2 regions of the Bradyrhizobium sp. GW821-FHT13H06 genome follow, and region 2 is predicted to be linked to the other one. Evidence: predicted binding sites of a transcription regulator. Region 2 holds the regulator's gene; the other holds the start of a gene.
The links. The regulator LexA, encoded in region 2, represses DNA repair genes until DNA is damaged. The targets are predictions, from matches to a motif close to TGTTCNNNNTGTGTTCNG.
Positions count from the first base shown of each region.

Region 1: AC1RQP_RS22960 (PA0069 family radical SAM protein) is a predicted target of LexA. The motif match lies at 1,944-1,961, and genes of this name have one in related genera.

Region 1 covers NZ_JBXAPN010000005.1:298,448-301,862, reverse strand. The annotation lists gene AC1RQP_RS22965 (phosphoketolase family protein) at 1-1,774, opposite strand, end outside; gene AC1RQP_RS22960 (PA0069 family radical SAM protein) at 1,983-3,146, shown strand; gene AC1RQP_RS22955 (VOC family protein) at 3,170-3,415, shown strand, end outside.
Region 2 covers NZ_JBXAPN010000001.1:201,068-204,482, reverse strand. The annotation lists gene AC1RQP_RS01015 (hypothetical protein) at 1-122, shown strand, start outside; gene AC1RQP_RS01010 (molybdopterin molybdotransferase MoeA) at 331-1,542, shown strand; gene lexA (transcriptional repressor LexA) at 1,719-2,420, shown strand; gene AC1RQP_RS01000 (hypothetical protein) at 2,906-3,340, shown strand.

The DNA of each region.
Region 1 (3,415 bases), on a different contig from region 2:
GCGCCGGCTGCTTGCCGGCGACGATCACGTTGATGCGGTTGTAGGTGCGCAGGCAGTGATCGGCGATCCACAACAGCGTGTTGGCATCCGGCGGGAAATAGATGCGGACGATGTCCGCCTTCTTGTTGGCGACGAGATCGACGAATCCGGGGTCCTGATGGCTGAAGCCGTTATGGTCCTGGCGCCAGACATGCGAGGTCAGGAGATAGTTGAGCGAGGCGATCGGGCGCCGCCACGGCAGGTCGCGCGTGACCTTCAGCCATTTGGCATGCTGGTTGAACATGGAATCCACGATGTGGATGAAGGCCTCGTAGCAGGAGAAGAAGCCGTGCCGTCCCGTGAGCAGATAACCCTCGAGCCAGCCCTGGCAGAGATGTTCGCTCAACACCTCCATCACGCGGCCGTCCTGGGCGAGGTGCACGTCGTAGGATTCGATCGGCTCCATCCAGACGCGCTCGGTGGCCTCGAACACGGCATCTAGCCGGTTCGACGCGGTCTCGTCGGGCCCCATGATGCGGAAATTTCGCTGTTGTGCATTGAGGCGGATGACGTCGCGCAGGAATTTGCCGAGCTCGCGCGTCGCTTCGGCGATGGTGCCGCCCGGCTGCGGCACCTCGACTGCGAAGCTGCGGAAGTCGGGCAGCTTCAGCTCTTTCTTCAGGAGTCCGCCATTCGCGTGAGGATTGGCGCCCATGCGCCTGACACCTTCAGGTGCGAGCGCCTGAAGCTCGGGAGCGAGCGCGCCGTTCGCGTCGAACAGTTTTTCCGGCTCGTAGCTGCGCATCCAGTCTTCGAGCACTTTCAGGTGCGCCGGGTTTTCGCGGCAGCCGGCGACCGGCACTTGATGCGCGCGCCAAAAGCCCTCGACCTTCTTGCCGTCGACTTCCTTCGGGCCGGTCCAGCCCTTCGGGCTGCGCAGCACGATCATCGGCCAGCGCGGCCGCTCGACGCTTGTCCGCCCGTCGCGGGCGTGCAGCTGGATCGAGCGGATGCTGGCGAGTGCGACATCGAGCGCATCCGCCATGGCACGGTGCATCAATCTGGGATCATCGCCGGCGACGAACAGCGGCTCGTGGCCGAACCCACGGAAGAGATCGCGGATCTCGGCATCTCCCATCCGTCCGAGCACGGTGGGATTTGCGATCTTGTAGCCGTTGAGATGCAGGATCGGCAGCACGGCGCCGTCATGCGCCGGGTTCAGGAACTTGTTCGAGTGCCAGGACGCGGCGAGAGGGCCGGTCTCGGCCTCGCCGTCGCCGACCACGCAGGCGACGATCAAGTCAGGATTGTCGAATGCCGCGCCATAGGCGTGCACCAGCGCGTAGCCGAGCTCGCCGCCTTCGTGGATCGAGCCCGGCGTTTCCGGCGCCGCGTGGCTCGGAATGCCTCCGGGGAAGGAGAACTGCCTGAATAGCCTGCGCAATCCGTCCGCATCGCGCGCGATGTCAGGATAGATCTCGCTGTAGCTGCCTTCGAGATAGGTGTTGGCGACCATGCCGGGGCCGCCATGGCCGGGGCCGCAGACATAGATGATGCTGAGGTCCAGCGCGCGGATCACGCGATTGAGATGGGCATAGATGAAGTTCAGGCCGGGCGTGGTGCCCCAATGGCCGAGCAAACGCGGCTTGATATGCTCGGGCCGCAACGGCTCGCGCAGCAACGGATTGTCGAGCAGGTAGATTTGCCCGACCGAGAGGTAGTTGGCGGCGCGCCAATAGCGATCGAGCAGATCGAGGTCGCCGGTCGCGGCGGCCGTTTTTTGTTGAATTGTCATGTTCCTTCGGCTTTCACCCAGCGATGTCACCAACTTTGTTCCGGCACGATCGATCCCTGTGCGGGATCAAACGAGATCGCCGTGACGGGCGTATTGCGTGAGGTCAAAGCCGCGCGCCCGAAATTTGGGCGGCTACTTTGCATGGGGTTGTTTTCACGTTTTTTGTTTGTGTTCTTGATTTGTTCCGTGTGCGTGCTATCTTGATTGCATGAGTCCAGCATCCTCTCATGCTCTCAAGCACCCGCCGGTCACGGCGCCCTCCGAGCCGGCGGGTGCGCCTTCAGATTTCCCCGAGCTTGGCGTCGCCATCGATCGTGCGCGAAGGCGAGGGCGGGGCGCGCAATCCAATGCCAGCGGCCGCTACGAGGCCGAGGCGCGCGTCGCTTTCGATGACGGCTGGCAGAGCCTGGAAGAGCTGCCGCCGTTCAAGACCAGTATCGGTGTCGACACCTCGCGCAAGGTGATTACCCGCAACGATTCCCCAGACATCGGCTTCGACCGCTCGATCAATCCCTATCGCGGCTGCGAGCACGGCTGCGTCTACTGCTTCGCCCGACCGACGCATGCCTATCTCGGCCTCTCGCCGGGGCTGGATTTCGAGTCGAAGCTGTTCGTGAAGCCCGAGGCGCCGGCGCTGCTCGAGAAGGAGCTCGCCGCCCCCGGCTACGAACCCAGGATGATCGCGATCGGCACCAACACCGATCCCTACCAACCGATCGAGCGCGAGCGAAAGATCATGCGCGGAATCCTCGAGGTGCTGGAACGCGCCAGCCATCCGGTCGGCATCGTCACCAAATCGGCGCTGGTGGTGCGCGACATCGACATTCTGGCGCGGATGGCCAAGCGCAACCTCGCCAAGGTCGCGATTTCGGTCACCTCGCTCGATCCGAAGCTCGCGCGCACCATGGAGCCGCGCGCCGCGACGCCGCCGAAGCGGCTGGAGGCGCTGAAGCTGCTCTCGGAGGCCGGCATTCCGACCACGGTGATGGTCGCGCCCGTGATCCCCGCGCTGAACGATTCCGAGATCGAGCGCATCCTCGATGCCGCCGCCCATGCCGGCGTCAAGGAAGCCTCCTATGTGCTGCTGCGGCTGCCGTTGGAGGTTCGCGATCTCTTCCGCGAATGGCTGATGGCGAACTATCCGGACCGCTATCGCCACGTCTTCACCCTGATTCGCGACATGCGTGGCGGGCGCGACTACGATGCGAAATGGGGCGAGCGGATGAAGGGCACCGGCCCGATGGCCTGGACCATCGGCCGCCGCTTCGAGATCGCCTGCGACAGGCTCGGCCTCAACAAGCGGCGCTCCAAGCTGACCACGGATCACTTTGCGCGGCCGAAGCGGAACGGCGATCAGCTCAGCCTGTTCTGACGGGAAGGTGGAAGAGGCATGGCATGAGTCAGGAATTGGCGGCGCCGGTGCCGAGGCTCACCGTCGTCACGCTTGGCGTGAGCGACATCCGCGCCAGCATCGCCTTTTACGATGCACTCGGCTTCTCGCGCCGGCTGAAGGCAACCGGCGAGGCCGTCGCCTTCTACGATACCGGCGGTCCGGTGCTCGCCCTGTATCCGTGGGATCAGCTCGCGGCAGATGCGGTCTTGCAGGACGCGCCGAGGCCGTCGACTTTTCGCGGCATGACG
Region 2 (3,415 bases):
AGCTGATCAGCAAGGCGGCCGACCTGAAGTCCCTGGCCGATCCGCTGCCTGACAAGGATCCGAATCCCAGAGCTCCCGACGTCGCACCGGACGTCGGTCCGAGCGATCCGGCAGGACGTTGACCGATGTCGGCCGTGGCGCTCGTCATTCTCGTCCTCGCCATGGCCATCCTCGTGCCGGTCTGTCTCGCCTTCAGGATCATGCCGCGACGGACTTGAACTGCCGCCGCCGCGACGGAAATCGCGCCGGATAAATCATCCTGCGTGCTGCTTTGCCTCGCGCCTGCACTCGGCTAGAACTCTCGCCAACGATTTGCAGGAGTTTCCGCCCGTGGCCCTCATGCCCGTTTCTGACGCGCTTGCCGCGGTGCTGGCGGATGCAGAGCCGCTACCTGAAGAGATGGTTTCCCTCGATGAGGCCTATCATCGCGTGCTTGCGCGCGACGTCGCGGCGCGGCGCACGCAGCCACCGCAGGCCATGTCGGCGATGGATGGCTATGCCGTGCGCGCGGCTGACGCGGCAACGGTCGATTCCAGGCTGACGGTGGTCGGCGAGGTCGCGGCGGGTCGTCCGTTCGCGGGAAGGGTTGGCCCCGGCGAAGCCGTGCGGATCTTCACCGGCGGCGTCGTTCCCGACGGGGCCGATGCGGTCGTGATCCAGGAAGACACTGTCGCGGAAGGCAAGCTCGTCACGATCAAGGAAGCCGCGATTTCCGGGCGGCACATCCGTTCCGCCGGCGTCGACTTCCGCGAGGGAGACGTGCTGCTCCGCAAGGGAAGCCGTCTCACGGAGCGCGATCTCGCGCTGGCCGCCGGAATGAATCACCCGCATCTCGCCGTCTGCCGCCGTCCGAGGGTCGCGATTCTCGCCACCGGCGACGAGCTGGTGATGCCCGGCACCACGCCCGGTCACGGCCAGATCGTCTATTCCAATGGCTATGCCCTGCACGCGCTCGCCCGCAGCGCGGGCGCCGAGACCATCGACCTCGGCATTGCCGCCGATACGCTGGAGGCCACTTCCGCCGGCATCCGTCGCGCCCGGGAGAGCGGCGCCGACATCCTGATCACGACCGGCGGTGCCTCGGTCGGCGACCACGATCTGGTCCAGCAGGCGCTCAAGGACGAAGGCATCTCGATGGCGTTCTGGAAGATCGCGATTCGGCCCGGCAAGCCGATGATGCACGGACGGCTCGGCGCAATGCGCGTGATCGGCCTGCCCGGCAATCCCGTGTCGTCCTACGTGTGCGCCTTCCTGTTCATGGTGCCGTTGATTCGCGCCCTGTCGGGCCGTTCAATGATTCATCATCGCCGCGAGCGCGCCGTGCTGGGCCGCGATCTCGGTGCCAATGACCAACGCGAGGATTATCTGCGTGCGCGCCTGGAACAGCGTGACGACGGCACGCTCGTCGCCCTTCCCGTCAGCCATCAGGACTCCTCTCTGCTTGCGAATCTCGCTGCGGCGCAGGTACTTCTCGTGCGCGCACCGTTCGCGCCGAGGGCCGAGGCCGGCACGCCTTGCGAGGTGCTGCGCCTGCCGGTGTGAGCTGCACGGCCACACGCATGGCGCGAGCTTCGCTCTGTTCACCGTAAATTAAGCAGTTGCGGAACACATATCGAACATATAGTGTCCGTTCATGATTTGTTTCGAACGTGTAGCAGCTTATCGCTGACTTCCTCGTCTCGGAATTGAACGACATCAACCGGGGGACTTTGGTCGAGATGTTGACGCGCAAACAATACGAGCTTCTGCGATTCATCAGCGAACGTCTGAAGGAAAGCGGCGTGCCGCCGTCCTTCGACGAGATGAAGGATGCGCTCGACCTGCGCTCGAAGTCAGGCATCCATCGCCTGATCACTGCGCTTGAGGAGCGCGGCTTCATCCGCCGCCTGCCCAACCGCGCCCGCGCCATCGAGGTGATCAAGCTGCCCGAGTTGCAGGCCGCCGCCGGCAGTCGCCGCGGCTTCACGCCGAGCGTCATCGAGGGCAATCTCGGCAAGGTCCGCACGACCTCCAGCCCGCCTGTGGACGAGGGCGAGCGTCCCGTCGCGGTGCCCGTGATGGGCCGCATCGCGGCCGGCACGCCGATCGAGGCGCTGCAGACCCGCAGCCACACCATCAGCGTGCCGCCTGACATGCTCGGCTCGGGCGAGCACTACGCGCTCGAAGTGCGCGGCGATTCGATGGTCGAGGCCGGCATCCTCGACGGCGACATGGCGCTGATCCAGCGCAACGAGAGCGCCGATACCGGCGACATCGTGGTGGCGCTGATCGACGACGAGGAAGCCACGCTCAAGCGCTTCCGCCGCCGCGGGGCCTCTATCGCGCTCGAGCCCGCCAATGCCGCCTATGAAGTCCGCATTCTTCCGCCGAACCGCGTGAAGATTCAGGGCAAGCTGATCGGGCTTTACCGCAAGTACTGAGCGGTCGTTCGATATCTATTGGAGCGGATCACTGTCCGCTCCGGCTGGATGGTTTTTCCGGTTCTGCTCAGATTGTCCGGCCCCCTCTTTCGGCGCCATCCTCGACACGCCGCACGACGCAGCATCGCTTCGCGGGCCTGAGAGTTCGAGGACACGTGATGCGCCAGACTTTCCATGGACGATGTTGCGGCGCCGATCGCAGCATCAGCGACGTAAGCCGTTGCCATACAATCGCACCGCCATTCGGCAAGCGAGCTGGCAATGCTCTGGCTGGTCGGCGCCGCGAGGCGCCGACACGCGCCTTCCGAATACACAGGCGTCGGCTTTGTTCCTATCGAATCCGGGAAAGATAATGTGATCGCGGCTTGCGGCGTCCAGCCGCAGATTTGCCTACAACGAAGCAGAGCGTTGCGTGCTTCCACCCTGATAGAGGCCTGCGCCTCAAAAAGAGGTGCGGGTTGCTATCTTCGCATGAGGAGCACCCGATGTGTGACTACAGCCTGCATGCTGTCGCGACGCGCCCCGCCGAAGTCGGCGAGACGATCGTCACGACGACCTTCCGCGGCACCTCGACGCGCGGCTTCGCCTCCGAAGCCGATCTCTCCGTCGCGGTCTGCTTGCTGCCGGGAACGGAGCTCGCCTTCGCGGACAACGTCCGTTACGACAATCGCTGGATCTGGACGCGCACCGTGAACTCCCGCGTCGGCAAGTTCGGCAAGATCGACCCGCACATTCCCGATCGCCATCATGACGCGATCGAATTCCCCGACGGCAAATACGTGCTGGTGACACAGCTCGTCGAAGGCCAGCGCGCGACCGTGCTGCAACTGCCGGTGACCCAGCCGGTTGGCGAACGCGAGCACAAGCCGCAGATCGTCGCCGACACGCGGTCCACGATCACGCGCCTGCCGATCGGCTGACGTCGTCGCCCCCGGCCGATGGTCGTGGGCCAGGAATGAAATGCCATCGCCGGCCGAGGCCGGCGAGATGGTATG